Regions from separate parts of the Brevundimonas sp. 374 genome, predicted to be linked through region 1. Evidence: predicted binding sites of a transcription regulator. Region 1 holds the regulator's gene; each other region holds the start of a gene.
What was found. The regulator LexA, encoded in region 1, represses DNA repair genes until DNA is damaged. The targets are predictions, from matches to a motif close to ATGTTCNCNANNTGTTCT.
Positions count from the first base shown of each region.

Region 1 (5,028 bases):
GGCCCGGCTGAATTGAAACACCGGCTCGTCGTCGGCGAACAGCTCCAGCCAGCTCAGGCCGTCAAAAATGGCCTTCACCGCCTCATCCGTCGAGCGTTCGCGGTCGGTATCCTCAACGCGGATCAGGAAACGCCCAGCGTGTCTCTTGGCGTACAGCCAGTTGAACAAAGCGGTTCTCGCCCCGCCGATATGCAGATAGCCTGTCGGCGAGGGGGCGAAGCGGGTGACGACAGTCGAGGAAGGTGAGGTCATGGGGGAGGCGTCCGTAAGCGACGCCCTTATACGCCCCGATGCGGCAAAACCCACCCCTGCTGCGCGATTGCGCGCCTGGCTGCACGCCGAGGTCGCCGCCCAGACCCTGAGATGGCGGCTATGGGCGCCGGTCGCATTCGGCGCGGGTGGGGGGGGCTATTTTGCCCTGCGAGCCGAGCCGGTCTTGTGGCCCTTGGTGCTGGGGGCCGCCTTGACCTTTGGGCTGTGGGTCGTGGCGCGTAGGCGCGGCTGGTCGCGGCGTCTGACTTGGCTGCTGTTGATGGTGGCCTGCGTTTCAGGTGGGCTGGCGGCGGCCAAGGTGCGCACCGAAGCCGTCGCCGCGCCGATCGCGCCCGTGCTCAGCGAACCGACCGTGATCGAAGCCTGGGTCGTCGATGTCGACAGCCCGGGGCAGCGAGGCGCGCGGGTCGTGATCGCGCCGGTCTGGATCCGGGGACTGACGCCCGAACAGACGCCGGTGCGCTTGCGAGCGACGGTGCGGGGCCACCCTCCACGGCCCGGCGAAGCGATCCGCCTGTTCGCCATTCTGAATCCGCCGCCTGCGCCGGCCAGCCCCGGCGCCTACGACTTCGGCCGGAACGCCTTCTTCCAAGGCATGGGAGGCGTGGCGTTTGCCTTGGGCGAAACGCGTGGGGCTGAGCTAGCCCTTCCGCCGTGGCGACTTCGACTTGAAATGGCGGTCAACGGCGCACGCTTCGCACTGGCCGAGAGGATCGTCGCGCGGCTCGGCGAACGGACCGGCGGGATCGCCGCCGCCATGACGACCAGTCACGAAACCTGGATCAGTCAGGAGGACATGGATGTGATGCGCGATTCCGGCCTGGCGCACATCCTGTCGGTGTCAGGGCTGCACATGGCCATCGTCGGCGGGTTCGTCTTCTTCGCTGTACGTCTGGGCGTGGCGGCCTTGCCGTGGCTGGCGCTGCGGATTCCGGGCAAGAAGGTCGCGGCGGTGGCCGGGCTGACGGCGGTCGGCGTCTATCTGATCGTGTCTGGCGCGCCGCCGCCGGCCGAGCGGGCGGCGATCACCGCCTCCATCGCCTTTCTCGCCATCCTGCTGGATCGACAGGCGGTGACGATGCATGGCCTGGCTGTGGCGGCCTTCATCGTTCTGGCGATCCAGCCTGAAGCCATCGTCACGCCGGGCTTCCAGATGTCGTTCGCGGCGACGGCGGCCTTGGTCGCCTTGGTCGAGGCTTGGCCGAAGCGCCCGCGCGAAATATCCGCGCCCTTGCCGATCCTGGCAGTCCAACGGCTGGGCGGGTGGCTGACGGCGGCTGTGGCGGCCAGCGTCGTCGCAGGATTGGCGACGGGACCTTTCGCCATGCAGCATTTCAACCGCACCGCCATGTACGGACTGCTGGCCAATCTCGGCACGTCGCCCGTGGCGGACTTCATCCTGATGCCCGCGCTGGCTTTGGGCGCAGCGCTTGAGCCTCTGGGGCTGGGGGGACCGTTCCTGGCGGTCGCGGGATGGGGCGTGGATCTGATGCTGGCGATCGGCGCCTGGACGGCGGGATTGCCCGGCGCGGTCAGAACGGTCGCCAGCGCGCCAAATTATGTCCTGCCCATCGCCTTTCTGGGCGTGCTGTTCGTCTGTCTGTGGCAGGGCCGCCTGCGCTGGTTGGGACTGCCCTTTGCAGCCGCCGTCCTGATCTGGCCGCGTGAACCGACGCCGGACCTCTGGATTGGCGACGGCGGGACAAACGCCGCCTTTCAGCGTGATCAGGCGGCCGTCGTGGTCCGGCCTGGCGTGCGCGAGTTTGCGGTGGATCTCTGGTCGCGGCGACGAGGGCTGACCATGACGGATCGCTCGGAGACGGGCTGGGTCTGCGACCGCTTCTCCTGTCGACCGGACACCAATGAGGCGGGTCCCGTGGCGATCTGGTGGGGGCGGAAGTCGCCGAGCTCAGATCAGATGGAGACGTTATGCCGCGCAGCGCCCGTCGTCAGCGTCCGCGCTGTCGTCACCTCAATTCCAAGCGCCTGTCAGGATCGCCTTGTCCTGGACGGCGTGGACTTTGCGCAAGGCGGGGCGGTCGAGTTGTGGCGCGTCAGTTCGGGTGGGCCGAACCGGTGGCGCGCGGTGTGGACGGCCGACGTGCGCGGCGACCGTCCCTGGACGCGTCAGTCCGACCCGAAGGTCAGTGATACCGGCGCATGAGGCCGACCAGCTTGCCCTGAACGGCGACTTGATCGGAGCCGTAGATCTTGGTTTCGTAGTTGCGGTTCGCGGGTTCCAGCGCGATCGACGCCCCCTTCTTGCGAAGGCGCTTCAGCGTCGCCTGCTCCCCCTCCACCAGAGCCACCACGATCTCGCCGGAGGCGGCGTTGTCGGTCGATTTGATCACCACCATGTCGCCATTCAGGATACCGGCTTCGATCATGGAGTCGCCTTCGATCTCCAGCAGGTAGTGCTCGCCAGAACCCAACATCGATTCCGGAACCGGATAGCGGGCGGTTTCATGCTCGATCGCGTCGATCGGCGTGCCGGCGGCGATCTTGCCCATCAGCGGCAACTCGCGGGTGTCGTTGGCCGCCATCGGGGCCGCAGGTCTGACACCGCCGCCGCCCTCGATGACGTCGGGCTTGAACCCGGCGCGACCGCGCGGCGCGCCGGCGGTCGCCTGTTCGGGCAGTTTCGTGACTTCCAACGCGCGGGCGCGGTGAGCGAGGCGGCGGATGAAGCCGCGTTCCTCCAGCGCCGTGATCAGCCGGTGAATGCCGGACTTGGAGGCCAGATCGAGCGCCTCCTTCATCTCGTCGAACGAAGGGGAGACGCCGGTCTCCTGAATGCGTTCGTGGATGAACATCAGCAGTTCGTGCTGTTTGCGCGTGAGCATCGCCAAGCCCTTATGCGCCCGCCGACGAATCGGAACGGGCCGTGAACATCTGTCGATGTTCTGTAAGTGTTCCTTGCTAATGTCAACTTAACGGCGGGGCTTGCCGCCGCGTGTCGATCAGGCGGCCAGCAACTGACGGGTCGCCGCCTCGACATCGGCCTGCCGCATCAGGCTCTCGCCAACCAGGATCGCCTGGGCATGCGCGGCCGAAACGCGCGCCACGTCGTCGGGCGTGAAGATGCCGCTTTCGGCGACCAGCAGAGCCCGAACGGGGCTGAGCATCGACAGCCGCTCCGTGGTTTCCAGATCGACCTCGAACGTGCGCAGCGAGCGATTGTTGACCCCAACCAGATCGCCGCCGAGCGCACAAGCGCGCGCCATTTCCTCCTCGTCGTGGGTCTCTATCAGCGCATCCATGCCGAACCGTTCGGCTTCCGACAGCAGCTCGGCGGCCAACCGGTCATCGACCATGGCCAAGATGATCAGGATGCAGTCGGCGCCCAGGGCGCGGCTTTCGGCGACCTGCCAGGGATCGACCAAGAAATCCTTGCGCAGGCAGGGCAGGGCGACGGCCTCGCGGGCCTGGCCCAGATAGGCGTCGTCGCCCTGGAAGCTGGGGCCATCGGTCAGGACCGACAGACAGGCCGCACCGCCGGCCTCATAGGCGCGGGCCAGGGCCGGCGGATCGAAATCGGGCCGGATCAGGCCCTTGGACGGGCTGGCCTTCTTGATCTCGGCGATCAGGGCGGGACGACCGGTTTCCTCGCCTATACGTTCCAAGGCGGCGCGAAAGCCGCGCGGAGCCGATGCGGCGCGGGCCAGGGCTTCGATCGCGTCCTGCGGAGTCGCTGCCTTGCGGGCGGCGACGTCCTCGCGCTTGTAGGTGGCGATACGATCCAGAACGTCGGTCATGCGGGCTCTTCGCTTTCCAGCGGCGTGGAGGTGATGCGGGCCAGGCGATCCAGCGCCTCGGCGGCTCGACCGTCGTCGATGGCGGCAGCGGCGAGCGCGGCGCCGTCGGCCAGATCGACCGCGCGATCGGACACGACGAGGGCGGCGGCGGCGTTCAGCAGCACGATGTCGCGGTAGGGTCCGGCCGCGCCGGCCAGAAGCGCGCGCAGGGCGACGGCGTTCTCTTCGGCGTCGCCGCCACGGATGTCTGCGATAGAGGCGCGCGACAGGCCGGCGTCCTCAGGCGTGACCTGGAAGCGACGAACCGCGCCGTCCTTCCATTCGGCGACGTCCGTGGCGCCGGAAGTCGCCAGTTCGTCCAGGCCTTGGCCGTGAACGGTCCAGGCCCGGGTGGCGCCAAGCCGGCCCAGCACCTCGGCCAGCGGCTCCAGCAGGCGCGGATCATAGACGCCCATGACCTGTCGCCTTGCAGACGCCGGGTTTGAAAGCGGGCCCAACAGGTTGAAGACAGTGCGAAAACCAATCTCGGCTCGCACCGGCCCGACATGACGCATCGCCCCGTGATAGGCCGGCGCGAACAGGAAGCAGATACCGGCCTCGTCCAGCGCCTTCTTCTGCTGCGCCTGCGACGCCATCAGGTTCACGCCCAGGATCGACAGTACGTCGGAAGAGCCTGATTTCGAAGACATCGCCCGATTGCCGTGCTTGGCGACCTTAAGACCGGCTCCGGCCAGAACCAGGGCTGCGGCGGTCGAGATATTGTAGGTGTGCTGACCGTCGCCCCCGGTGCCGCAGGTGTCGATCACCTCATAGGGATGATCCAGCGTCAGGGCGGCTTCACGCATGGCGCTCGCGAAGGCGGCGATCTCGTCCACGGTCTCGCCGCGCATCCGCATGGCGGTGACGGCGGCGGCGACTTGCGACGGGGTCGGCTCGCCGCGCAGGCAGGCGGCGAAGAAGTCGTGCGCCTGCTGGGACGTCAGGGAATGGCCCTCGACCA
Region 1 covers NZ_FNKT01000001.1:587,770-592,797, reverse strand. Annotated here, with positions in the region: gene gltX (glutamate--tRNA ligase) at 1-252, opposite strand, end outside; gene BLR19_RS02915 (ComEC/Rec2 family competence protein) at 320-2,437, shown strand; gene lexA (transcriptional repressor LexA) at 2,418-3,116, opposite strand; gene trpC (indole-3-glycerol phosphate synthase TrpC) at 3,234-4,028, opposite strand; gene trpD (anthranilate phosphoribosyltransferase) at 4,025-5,028, opposite strand, start outside.

Region 2 (5,028 bases), 390 kb from region 1:
CCTGGCAGGCCTCGCAGCGTCCGCCTTTGACGTTGAAGCTGAATCGGCCGGGGCCGTAGCCGCGCGCCTTGGATTCCGGCAGGCCGGCGTACCAGTCGCGGATGGGCCCGAAGGCGCCGGTATAGGTCGCGGGGTTCGAGCGCGGGGTGCGGCCGATGGGCGACTGGTCGATGTCGATGACCTTGTCGAAATGCTCCAGGCCTTCGATCCGGTCGAAGGGGGCGGGGGCCTCGGAGGCATTGTTCAGGCGGCGCGCGGCGGCCTTGTACAGGGTCTCGATGGTGAAGGTGGACTTGCCGCCGCCGGAGACGCCGGTGATGCAGGTGAAGACGCCGACGGGGATCTCGCCGGTGACGCTCTTCAGGTTGTTGCCGCTGGCGCCGCTGATTTTCAGCATCCGCTTGCGGTCGATGGGACGACGGCCGTCGACGGGAATTTCGATCTCGCGCTCGCCGGTCAGGTATCTGCCGGTCAGGGACTTGGGGTTGGCCATGACCTGGGCCGGCGTACCCTCGGCGCAGACCTGTCCCCCGTGAACACCGGCGGCCGGGCCCATGTCGATGACGTAGTCGGCGGTCAGGATGGCTTCTTCGTCATGCTCGACCACGAGGACCGAGTTGCCGAGATCGCGCAGGCCCTTCAGGCTTTCCAGCAAGCGCGTGTTGTCGCGCTGGTGCAGGCCGATGGACGGCTCGTCCAGCACATAGAGGACGCCGGTAAGGCCCGAGCCGATCTGCGACGCCAGGCGGATGCGCTGGCTCTCGCCGCCCGACAGGGTGCCTGAGGACCGCGACAGGTTCAGATAGTCCAGGCCGACGTTATTCAGGAACCGCAGCCGGTCGCAGATTTCCTTCAGGATGCGCCGGGCGATCTCCATCTGCTTTTCGGTCAGATTCTCTTCCAGCGTCGAGAACCACAGATAGGCCTTGGAGATCGACAGGGTGGAGATGTCGGCGATGTCCTCGCCGCCGACCTTGACCGCCAGGGCCTCGGGCTTCAGCCGCTTGCCGTGGCAGGCGTCGCAGGGCGTCTCGGATTGATAGCGGGCCAGTTCCTCGCGCACCCAGGCGCTGTCGGTCTCGCGCCAGCGGCGCTCCAGGTTCGGCAGCACGCCCTCGAACGGCTTGGAGACCTCGTATTTGCGGGCGTTGTCGTCATAGACGAACTTGATCTTTTCCGATCCGGTGCCGTGCAGGATGGCCTTGTGCGCCTGGGCTGGCAGGTCGCGCCACGGCTTGTCCATCGAGAAGCCGTAGTGGAGGCTGAGCGACTGCAGCGTCTGGGTGTAGAGCGGCGACGGCCCACGCGCCCATGGCGCAACAGCGCCCTTGTGCAGGGTCTTGTCGCGGTCGGGGATCACCAGATCGGCGTCGAACGCCAGCTTGACCCCCAGGCCGTCGCAGACCGGGCAGGCGCCGAAGGGGTTGTTGAACGAGAACAGCCGCGGCTCGATCTCACTGATCGTGAAGCCCGACACCGGGCAGGCGAACCGTTCGGAGAACAGGATGGAGCGCGGCGCGGTCTCACCTTCCGCCGTCGAGGCCCATTCGGCATTGGCGATGCCGTCGGCCAGACCCAGCGCCGTCTGCAGGCTGTCGGCGTAGCGGGCTTCCTGATCCGGCTTGGTGACGATCCGGTCCACGACGATGTCGATGTCGTGCTTGAACTTCTTGTCCAGGGTGGGCGCTTCGTCGATCGGATAAAACTGGCCGTCGATCTTCAGCCGCTGGAAGCCCTGACGCTGCCACTCGGCGATTTCCTTCCTGTACTCGCCCTTGCGGCCGCGAACGACGGGGGCGAGCAGCAGGATTCGCTCGCCATCGGGCAGGGCGACCAGCTTGTCGACCATCTGGCTGACGGTCTGGCTCTCGATCGGCAGGCCGGTCGCCGGCGAGTAGGGCACCCCGACGCGCGCCCACAGCAGGCGCATATAGTCGTGGATTTCCGTCACCGTGCCGACGGTCGAGCGCGGGTTCTTGGACGTTGTCTTCTGTTCGATGGAGATGGCCGGGGACAGGCCTTCGATCAAATCCACGTCCGGCTTGCCCATCAACTCCAGGAATTGGCGGGCATAGGCCGACAGGCTCTCGACATAGCGCCGCTGGCCTTCGGCATAGATGGTGTCGAAAGCGAGCGAGGATTTGCCAGACCCCGACAGGCCGGTCATCACCACCAGCTGTTCACGCGGAATGTCGAGATCCACGCCCTTGAGGTTATGCTCGCGGGCGCCGCGAACGCGGATGAAGTTATGCTTTTCGGTCATGCTGTCCGGAGAACGCGGAGGAGGGCCGGCGGGTCCGGCGCGTTATCGCTATATGGGGACGAAAATAGGCGATCAGCAAGAACGTTATGGGAACATTTTTGTCTGTGTCTTTGGGTTGTGCGCCCGCTGATCGAAGCTAGACTGGCGTCACCGAAGTGGGGGGTTGGATTTGAAACAGTTTGCGGGCCTTTTGGCGGCGGCAGCCTTAGCCAGTTGCAACTTCAATGCGACGCTTCCTAAATCCGATCCTGCCTTGAATGCTGAAGCCAAGGCGACCTTTGCAGACCTTGTAGTGGGCCGAGAAGCCGCCATTTTGGCGCGCTTGTCGTCCGCAAATAAAACTGCAGACGTGAGGGCGCAAATCCCCATGCTCCGCAACATGATCGGTCACGACACGGCTCCCGAACCGACGGTGACCGGCTACCAAAGCATGACAAGCACGAGCGGCCGCTTTTATGTCGTGGGTCAAGATTATACCTATCCCGACCGAGTGGCTCACGTTCAGACAAACTTCGTCAAAGAGGGTGACGCATGGAAAGTCGCGGGATTCAATGTGAACGTGACGATGACTGGAGCCCCAGCTAAAGCGCCTGCCGCCTAAATTTTATTCCGGCATCCACGCCTGCGTGGGCCGCATAAAAAGCCCGCCCTTGGCCAGAAGCACGCCACTGGCGTTGGCGACACCCAGTTCAAGGCTTTCGGCGATGCGGCGGGCGCGTTCAATGAAGTGGTCGGCGGCGATGGGCGGGCACAGGGCACGCGCAGTTTCGGCGAACAACTCCAGCCAGCGATCGAAATGCCGCGCATCGATGGGAAGGGGTAGGTGTTTCGGCATCGGCCGGCCCTGATAGACGCCCGTGGACAGGGCGACGGACGACCAGAACAGCTTCATCTGCGCTAAGTGCGGCGCCCAGTCGGTGATCCGGTCCGCGAAAATCGGGCCGATCAGCGCATCGTCGCGGACGCGGGCGTAGAAGTCTTCGACCAAGGCGTCGATCATGGCTTCGTCTATGCCCGTTTCGTCCCGCAGGCGCTGGACGGCGGCCTCGCGCCGCGCGGCGGCGCCGGCGGGGTCTTCGATGCGGAAACGGGTTTGCATGACGGCTGGTCTAGCCGTCGCCATCCTATTGGTCGAGGAAGTCGCCGGCGATGAATGACAGGATGCAGATGGCGTCTCCGCCCGTCGCATCGGTCGAGCAGGAATCGACTCCGAACAGGTCGGCCTCGACCTTTGCGGTCGAGCGGAACGTGCGGCCGTCACGCTGGAATGTCGATCCGATCTTCTCGCTCCAAGGGATCAAGGCCTTGGCGAAGGCGGCGGCCGGCGCACCCGTGCAGGTAAACAGGATATATTCTGCGCCGTTCCCGTTGTCCGCGCGGCGATAGGCGTCGGCTGCGGCGGCCTGCTCCAGGCAGGCGGCATAGAGCCGCGCGTTGGGCGTCGACGCCTGGGTCGGAACGGCGCTTTAATCCGGGGCTGACGGCGGCTGGTCCGGCGCAGTCGCGCATGCGGCGCAAGCCAGTGTGGAGACGATGGCGAGGGTGATGACGGTCTTCATGATTGTCTCCTCAACGCCAAGCTTCTCACGCGGCCGTGTTCGACGCCAGACTTGCGCATTGCGGGATTACGACCCATCCTCCCTGTTCTGACGCGTTTTGCAGAAGGTTTGACGATCATGATCATCGCATTGGCCACCGGTTCCGCCCTGTCCGCCATGCTGCTCGTGATCCTCAATGCCAATCAGCCCAAGCCGAAACGCGTCCCCGTCCGCACTCGCGACACTCGACAAGGTCGCCGCTAGGACGCCGGACGGCGCCACCCTTTTCGACAATCTGAGCCTGACGTTCGGGCCTGAGCGCACCGGCGTCGTCGGTCGCAATGGCGCGGGCAAGAGCACGCTGTTGCGCCTGATTTCGGGCGAAGCTGCGCCGGCTGAGGGGGCTGTCGCGCGAACCGGCACGATTGGCGTGTTGGATCAGCGGTATGAGCCAAACCCCGGTGAGACCGTCGCTCAAACCCTGGGCGTTGGAGCGGCGCTGGCTGTTGTGGCGCGGGTTTTGGCGGGGCAGGGAACGGCCGAGGATTTGGCCGAGGCGGACTGGACGCTGGAGACGCGTCTTGACGAGGCCTTGCGAGAGATCGGGCTGCCTGACCTGGACCTCGAACGCCTGACGTGCAGTCTCAGCGGGGGCGAGCAGACGCGGTTGCGGCTGGCGGGTTTGAGGCTGGCCCAGCCCGATCTGATCCTGCTGGACGAGCCGACCAATCATCTGGATGCACAGGCGCGGGCGCTGGTCGCCGATGTCATCGCGCGTTGGGACGGCGGGTTCGTGGTGGTCAGCCATGATCGCGACCTGTTGCGCCGGATGGACCGAATCCTTGAGGTGTCGAACCTGGGCGTCGCCAGCTACGGCGGCGGCTATGACGCCTATGTCGAGCAAAAGGCGGTGGAGCGCGAGGCGGCGACGCGGGATCTGGCCGAAGCCCAGCGAGACCTCGCCCGTGTCGGCGGCGAGGCTCAGCAGCGCGCGGAGGCCCAGTCACGCCGCGACGCCGCCGGCCGCCGCAAGGCCGCCAAGGGGGACATGCCGAAAATCCTGCTGGGCGCACGGGCCGAGCGCGCTGAAAACACGGGCGGGCGCGGCCGGTTGTTGGCCGAACGACAGGCCGAAGCCGCGAAGGATGCCTTGGCCTCAGCCCAGGCGCGCGTGGAGCGGACGCGGACGCTGGCGATCCCGATGCCGACGACCGGCCTGCCAGCGGG
Region 2 covers NZ_FNKT01000001.1:978,441-983,468, reverse strand. Annotated here, with positions in the region: gene uvrA (excinuclease ABC subunit UvrA) at 1-2,263, opposite strand, end outside; gene BLR19_RS14590 (hypothetical protein) at 2,427-2,864, shown strand; gene BLR19_RS04845 (group III truncated hemoglobin) at 2,868-3,362, opposite strand; gene BLR19_RS14775 (hypothetical protein) at 3,388-3,564, opposite strand; gene BLR19_RS04840 (ABC-F family ATP-binding cassette domain-containing protein) at 3,998-5,028, shown strand, end outside.
Region 2: uvrA (excinuclease ABC subunit UvrA) is a predicted target of LexA. The motif match lies at 2,342-2,359, and genes of this name have one in related genera.

Region 3 (5,028 bases), on a different contig from region 1:
GGGCGCCGTCATCACCTCCGGCAAGGCCTCGGGCTTCTGCGCCGGCGCGGACCTGGGCGACATGGCCGGCGGCGTGCTGTCGGGCGGCGGCGACCTGCAAAAGGCGTTCGATGCCGGCTGGAAGCTGAACGGCGCCTTCCGTGCGCTTGAAACCTTGGGCAAGCCGATCGCGGCCGCGATCAACGGCCTGGCCTTGGGCGGCGGGCTGGAGTTCACCCTGGCGGCCCACTACCGCGTGGTCGAGAACGACAACAAGATTCAGCTGGGCCTGCCCGAGATCAAGGTCGGTCTGTTCCCCGGCGGCGGCGGCACCCAGCGCCTGACCCGTCTGGTTGGCGTCCAAAACGCCATGATGGCGATGAGCGAGGGCAAGTCCTTCCGCCCGAACGACGCCAAGGGCGCCGGCATCGTCCATGAGGTGGTCGAGAAAGGCCAGTCGGTCGAGGCCGCCAAGGCCTGGATCAAGAATAAGGTCGAGTCGGGGGGCAAGGCCGTCCAGCCCTGGGACGAGAAGGCGTTCAAACTGCCTGGCGGCGGCCCCTATCACCCGGCCGGCATCCAGAACTTCATGGTCGGCAACGCCATGCTGCGCAAGCAGTCCTACGGCAACTATCCGGCCGTGGTGAACCTGATGAAGGCCGTTTACGAAGGCGCCCAGGTGCCGATGGACGCGGCCCTGCGCATCGAGACCCGCTACTTCATCAAGACCCTGATGACGCCGCAGGCCCAGGCCATGATCCGTTCGCTGTTCCTGTCCAAGCAGGAGCTGGACAAGGGCGCCGTTCGCCCGGCCGGCGTGCCCAAGTCCGATCCGAAGAAGGTCACGGTCATCGGCGCCGGCATGATGGGCGCGGGCATCGCCTATGTGCAGGCGCTGGCCGGCATCGAAACCATCCTGATCGACCAGACGCAGGACGCCGCCGACAAGGGCAAGGCCCACGTCGAGGAACTGCTGAAGAAGCGCCTGTCGCGCGGTCAGCTGACGCAGGAGAAGTATGACGCTCTGCTGGGTTCGGTCACGGCGACGACGGACTATGAGCTGATCAAGGGTTCTGACTTGGTTGTCGAAGCCGTGTTCGAGAACCGGGAGATCAAGGCCGATGTGACCAAGCGCGCCGAGGCGCAACTGGCCGAGGGCGCCGTCTTCGGCTCCAACACCTCGACCCTGCCGATCACCGGCCTGGCCGAGGCCTCGGTGCGGCCCGAGGACTTCATCGGCATCCACTTCTTCTCGCCCGTCGACAAGATGATGCTGGTCGAGATCATCCTGGGTGAAAAGACGGGGCAAGCCGCCATCGCCAAGGCGCTGGACTATGTGCTGAAGATCAAGAAGACGCCGATCGTCGTCAACGACAGCCGCGGTTTCTACACCTCGCGCTGCTTCTCCACCTTCCTGATGGAAGGCATGGCGATGCTGGAAGAGGGCTATGGTCCCGCCTTGATCGACAATGTCGGTCGCATGACCGGCATGCCGCGCGGCCCGCTGGAAATGCACGACGACGTCGCCCTAGACCTGTCCTACAAGATCGCCAAACAGACGGCGCTGGACCTGGGCGACAAATACGTCCCATCGGAAGGCGCCGACATCGTCGCCAAGATGGTCGAGGGCGGGCGTTTCGGTCGCAAGAACGGCAAGGGCTTCTACGATTACGATCAGAAGCCCAAGACGATCTGGAAGGGTCTGGGCGAACTGGCCCCCACCACCAAGGGCATCGACCAGCCGGAAGAGCCGACCGCCTTCGCTCAGATCGACGAACTGAAGACGCGCCTGCTGTATCGCCAGGCCGTCGAAGTGGCCCGTTGCTGGGAAGAGGGCGTCATCGACGACCCGCGCGAAGCCGATCTGGGCGCCATCCTGGGCTGGGGCTTCGCGCCCTGGACCGGTGGCCCGATCAGCATGATCGACGGCATCGGTCTGGCCAAGTTCGTCGAAACCGCAGACCGCCTGGCCGCGACCTACGGCGACCGCTTCAAGGTCCCGCAGCTGCTGCGCGACATGGCGGCGAAGAACGAAACCTTCTACGGCAAGTTCACCCCGGAGAAGGCCGCCGCCTGATCGGTCGCGGACATCCACAGACGGAACGGGCGGCCTTCGGGTCGCCCGTTTTCGTTTGGCGTTTGACTTTCGTCATCCTCCGGCGCGCGAAGCGCGACCGGGGGGGACCCAGCGGCGCCGGCGGCGATCGTTCCATCGCAGGATCTTGGGGCGTCGAGTCCGCGACAGCTTCGCGCTCACGCGCGCCGCTGGGTCCTGGTTCTGCGCTACGGTTCGCCCGGAATGACGAAAAAAGGATCAGCACCGCTCACAAAAGAAAAAGACCCGCTCGACACGAGGTCGAGCGGGTCGCTCCGCCGCCCTTCGCGGGGTCGGTGGCGGGTCGCTAGGGGCGACGGAGTAGCGGTGAAAAGACCGGACCGAGCCCGGGACGAACTCTGAAAGTCCGCCCAGCCACGGAGGCTGGCGTCAGCCTTCCAGGTCCTGGCCTTCGTCCGGCTCGGGCGTGCCCAGCAGTTCGTCGGCGATCTTGTTGGTCGAGGCGCGCACGGCCTTTTCGATCGAGGCCGCGATGTCGGGGTTCTGCTTCAGGAACTCGCGCACATTCTCGCGGCCCTGACCGATCCGGGTGGAGTCATAGCTGAACCAGCTGCCCGACTTTTCGATGATGCCGGCCTTAACGCCCAGGTCGATGACTTCGCCCAGCTTGGAGATGCCCTCGCCGTACATAATGTCGAAGATGACCTCGCGGAACGGCGGGGCGACCTTGTTCTTGACCACCTTGACCCGGGTGGTGTTGCCGACCACCTCGTCACGGTTCTTGATCGCGCCGGTGCGGCGGATATCCAGACGCACCGAGGCGTAGAACTTCAGCGCATTGCCGCCCGTCGTCGTCTCGGGCGAGCCGTACATGACGCCGATCTTGTGACGGATCTGGTTGATGAACAGCACGATGCATTTCGATTTGGAGATCGAGGCCGTCAACTTGCGCAGCGCCTGGCTCATCAAGCGCGCCTGAAGGCCCGGCAGGCTGTCGCCCATCTCGCCCTCGATCTCGGCGCGCGGCGTCAGGGCCGCGACGGAGTCGACGACCACAATATCGACGGCGCCCGACCGAACCAGCGTATCCACGATCTCCAGCGCCTGCTCGCCAGTGTCCGGCTGCGACACCAGAAGATCATCCAGATTGACGCCCAGCTTCTGGGCATAGACCGGGTCCAGCGCATGTTCGGCGTCGACGAAGGCGGCGACCCCGCCCTTCTTCTGCACTTCCGCGACGGTGTGCAGAGCCAAGGTCGTCTTGCCCGAGGATTCCGGGCCGAACACCTCGATAACCCGCCCGACCGGCAGGCCGCCGATGCCCAGCGCCATGTCCAGGCCCAGCGAGCCGGTCGAGACGCTGTCGATCTCGGCGACCACGCCCGCTTTGCCCAGTTTCATCACCGAACCCTTGCCGAAGGCGCGATCGATCTGCGCGATCGCCGCCTCCAGGGCGCGTTGCTTGTCGCCGTCGTCCTTGCCCACCAATTTGAGTGCCGCCTGTGAAGCCATTGCCTTCGTCTCCCTTGCCATGATTCCCGTCATTCAGCTTGGGAGAGACCCGCCTGGACCCGCCCCCGTTTCGTGAGGCAGACTATGTGCATGGTTTGTTCTGGTTCACAAGATGTTCTCATTGATCAAAACGAGAACAGCCAAATCCTACGACCGTTTTTGACGCCGTCTAAAGCGGAAGGCGCAGGCTGAAGCTGGCGCCCTCGGGGTCGTAAGTCATGACCGCCGAGCCGTGCAGCGAGCGGTCGATCGTCGAGTCGATCAGCACCGAACCGAAGCCCTTGCGCTGAGGCGGCGACACCGCCGGCCCGCCACTTTCCACCCAATCCAGCAGCAGATGGCCTTCCGCCACGGACCAGTCGATCCGCACACAGCCCGAGGCGTTCGACAGTGCGCCGTATTTGGCGGCGTTCACCGCCAGCTCGTGAAAGACCATCCCCATCCCCAACGTCTGTTGCGCGTTCAGATCGACGGCCGGACCGGTCAGGCGGACCTGTTCCTCGGCATAGGGGGCCAGTTCCTGAGCCAGCATGGCGCGCAGATCGACATGCTCCCAGTTCGCAGCCGTCAGCAGGTTCTGAGTGTTGGACAGGGCCACGAGCCGCGCTTCGAAAAGGGCGGTGAAGGTGGCGACATCCGGCGTGCGCCGCGCGGTCTGGTGGGCGATGGACTGCACCGTGGCCAGTGTGTTTTTCACCCGGTGATTCAGTTCGTTGATCAGCAATCGCTGCAAGCGTTCGCTGTCGGCCAAGGCGGCGAAGGCCTCGCGGCGATCGGTGATGTCGGTGATGACGCCCGACATCTTAATCGGCCGGCCCGAACGACTGCGGATCAGGCGCCCGCGCAGATGGATCCAGCGACCCGAGGCCGGCAGACGCCATTCCTGATCATATTCGCCCTCTCCCGCCAAGGCGCGCTGCAGCGCCTGGCGATGCAACGGCAAATCCTCGGGCGACAGACGATCGCCGACCTCGGTTGCGCCAAGGCGGCAGGACGGATCAATGGACAGGATTTCGCGCGCGCGGTGCGACATCATCGTCGTCTTCATCGGCAGGGTCGCTTCCCAGAAGCCGACGCCGCCGGCGTCCACGGCCGCCAGAACATTGGCGCGTTGATCCACGATCGAGGCGCCCAGCGCGAGGAACAGCAGTGTCACCGCCCCGGTCGTCACCGCGACCGCCAGGACCACCGGCGACGCCCCGCCCTCCACCGGCCCTGCGTCAGCGATCGGGGTCAGGATCAGGGCCGCCATGCCGACATGGTGCATGGAGACGATGGCCAGACCCAGGATGACGGCGGCGACCGCGCGCCAGGCCAGGCTCCGCTCCTGGCCGGCCGCAATCAGGGCGGCGTAGGCGGCGGCGACCGCGACGACCACCGACAGGGCGACCAGCACGGGCTGATAGCTCAGGACGGCGTTCATCCGCATCGCCGCCATCCCGACATAGTGCATGGCGGCGACGGACCCGCCCATCAGCAGG
Region 3 covers NZ_FNKT01000005.1:9,071-14,098, forward strand. Annotated here, with positions in the region: gene BLR19_RS12195 (3-hydroxyacyl-CoA dehydrogenase NAD-binding domain-containing protein) at 1-2,056, shown strand, start outside; gene recA (recombinase RecA) at 2,465-3,547, opposite strand; gene BLR19_RS12205 (MHYT domain-containing protein) at 3,717-5,028, opposite strand, start outside.
Region 3: recA (recombinase RecA) is a predicted target of LexA. The motif match lies at 3,649-3,666, and genes of this name have one in related genera.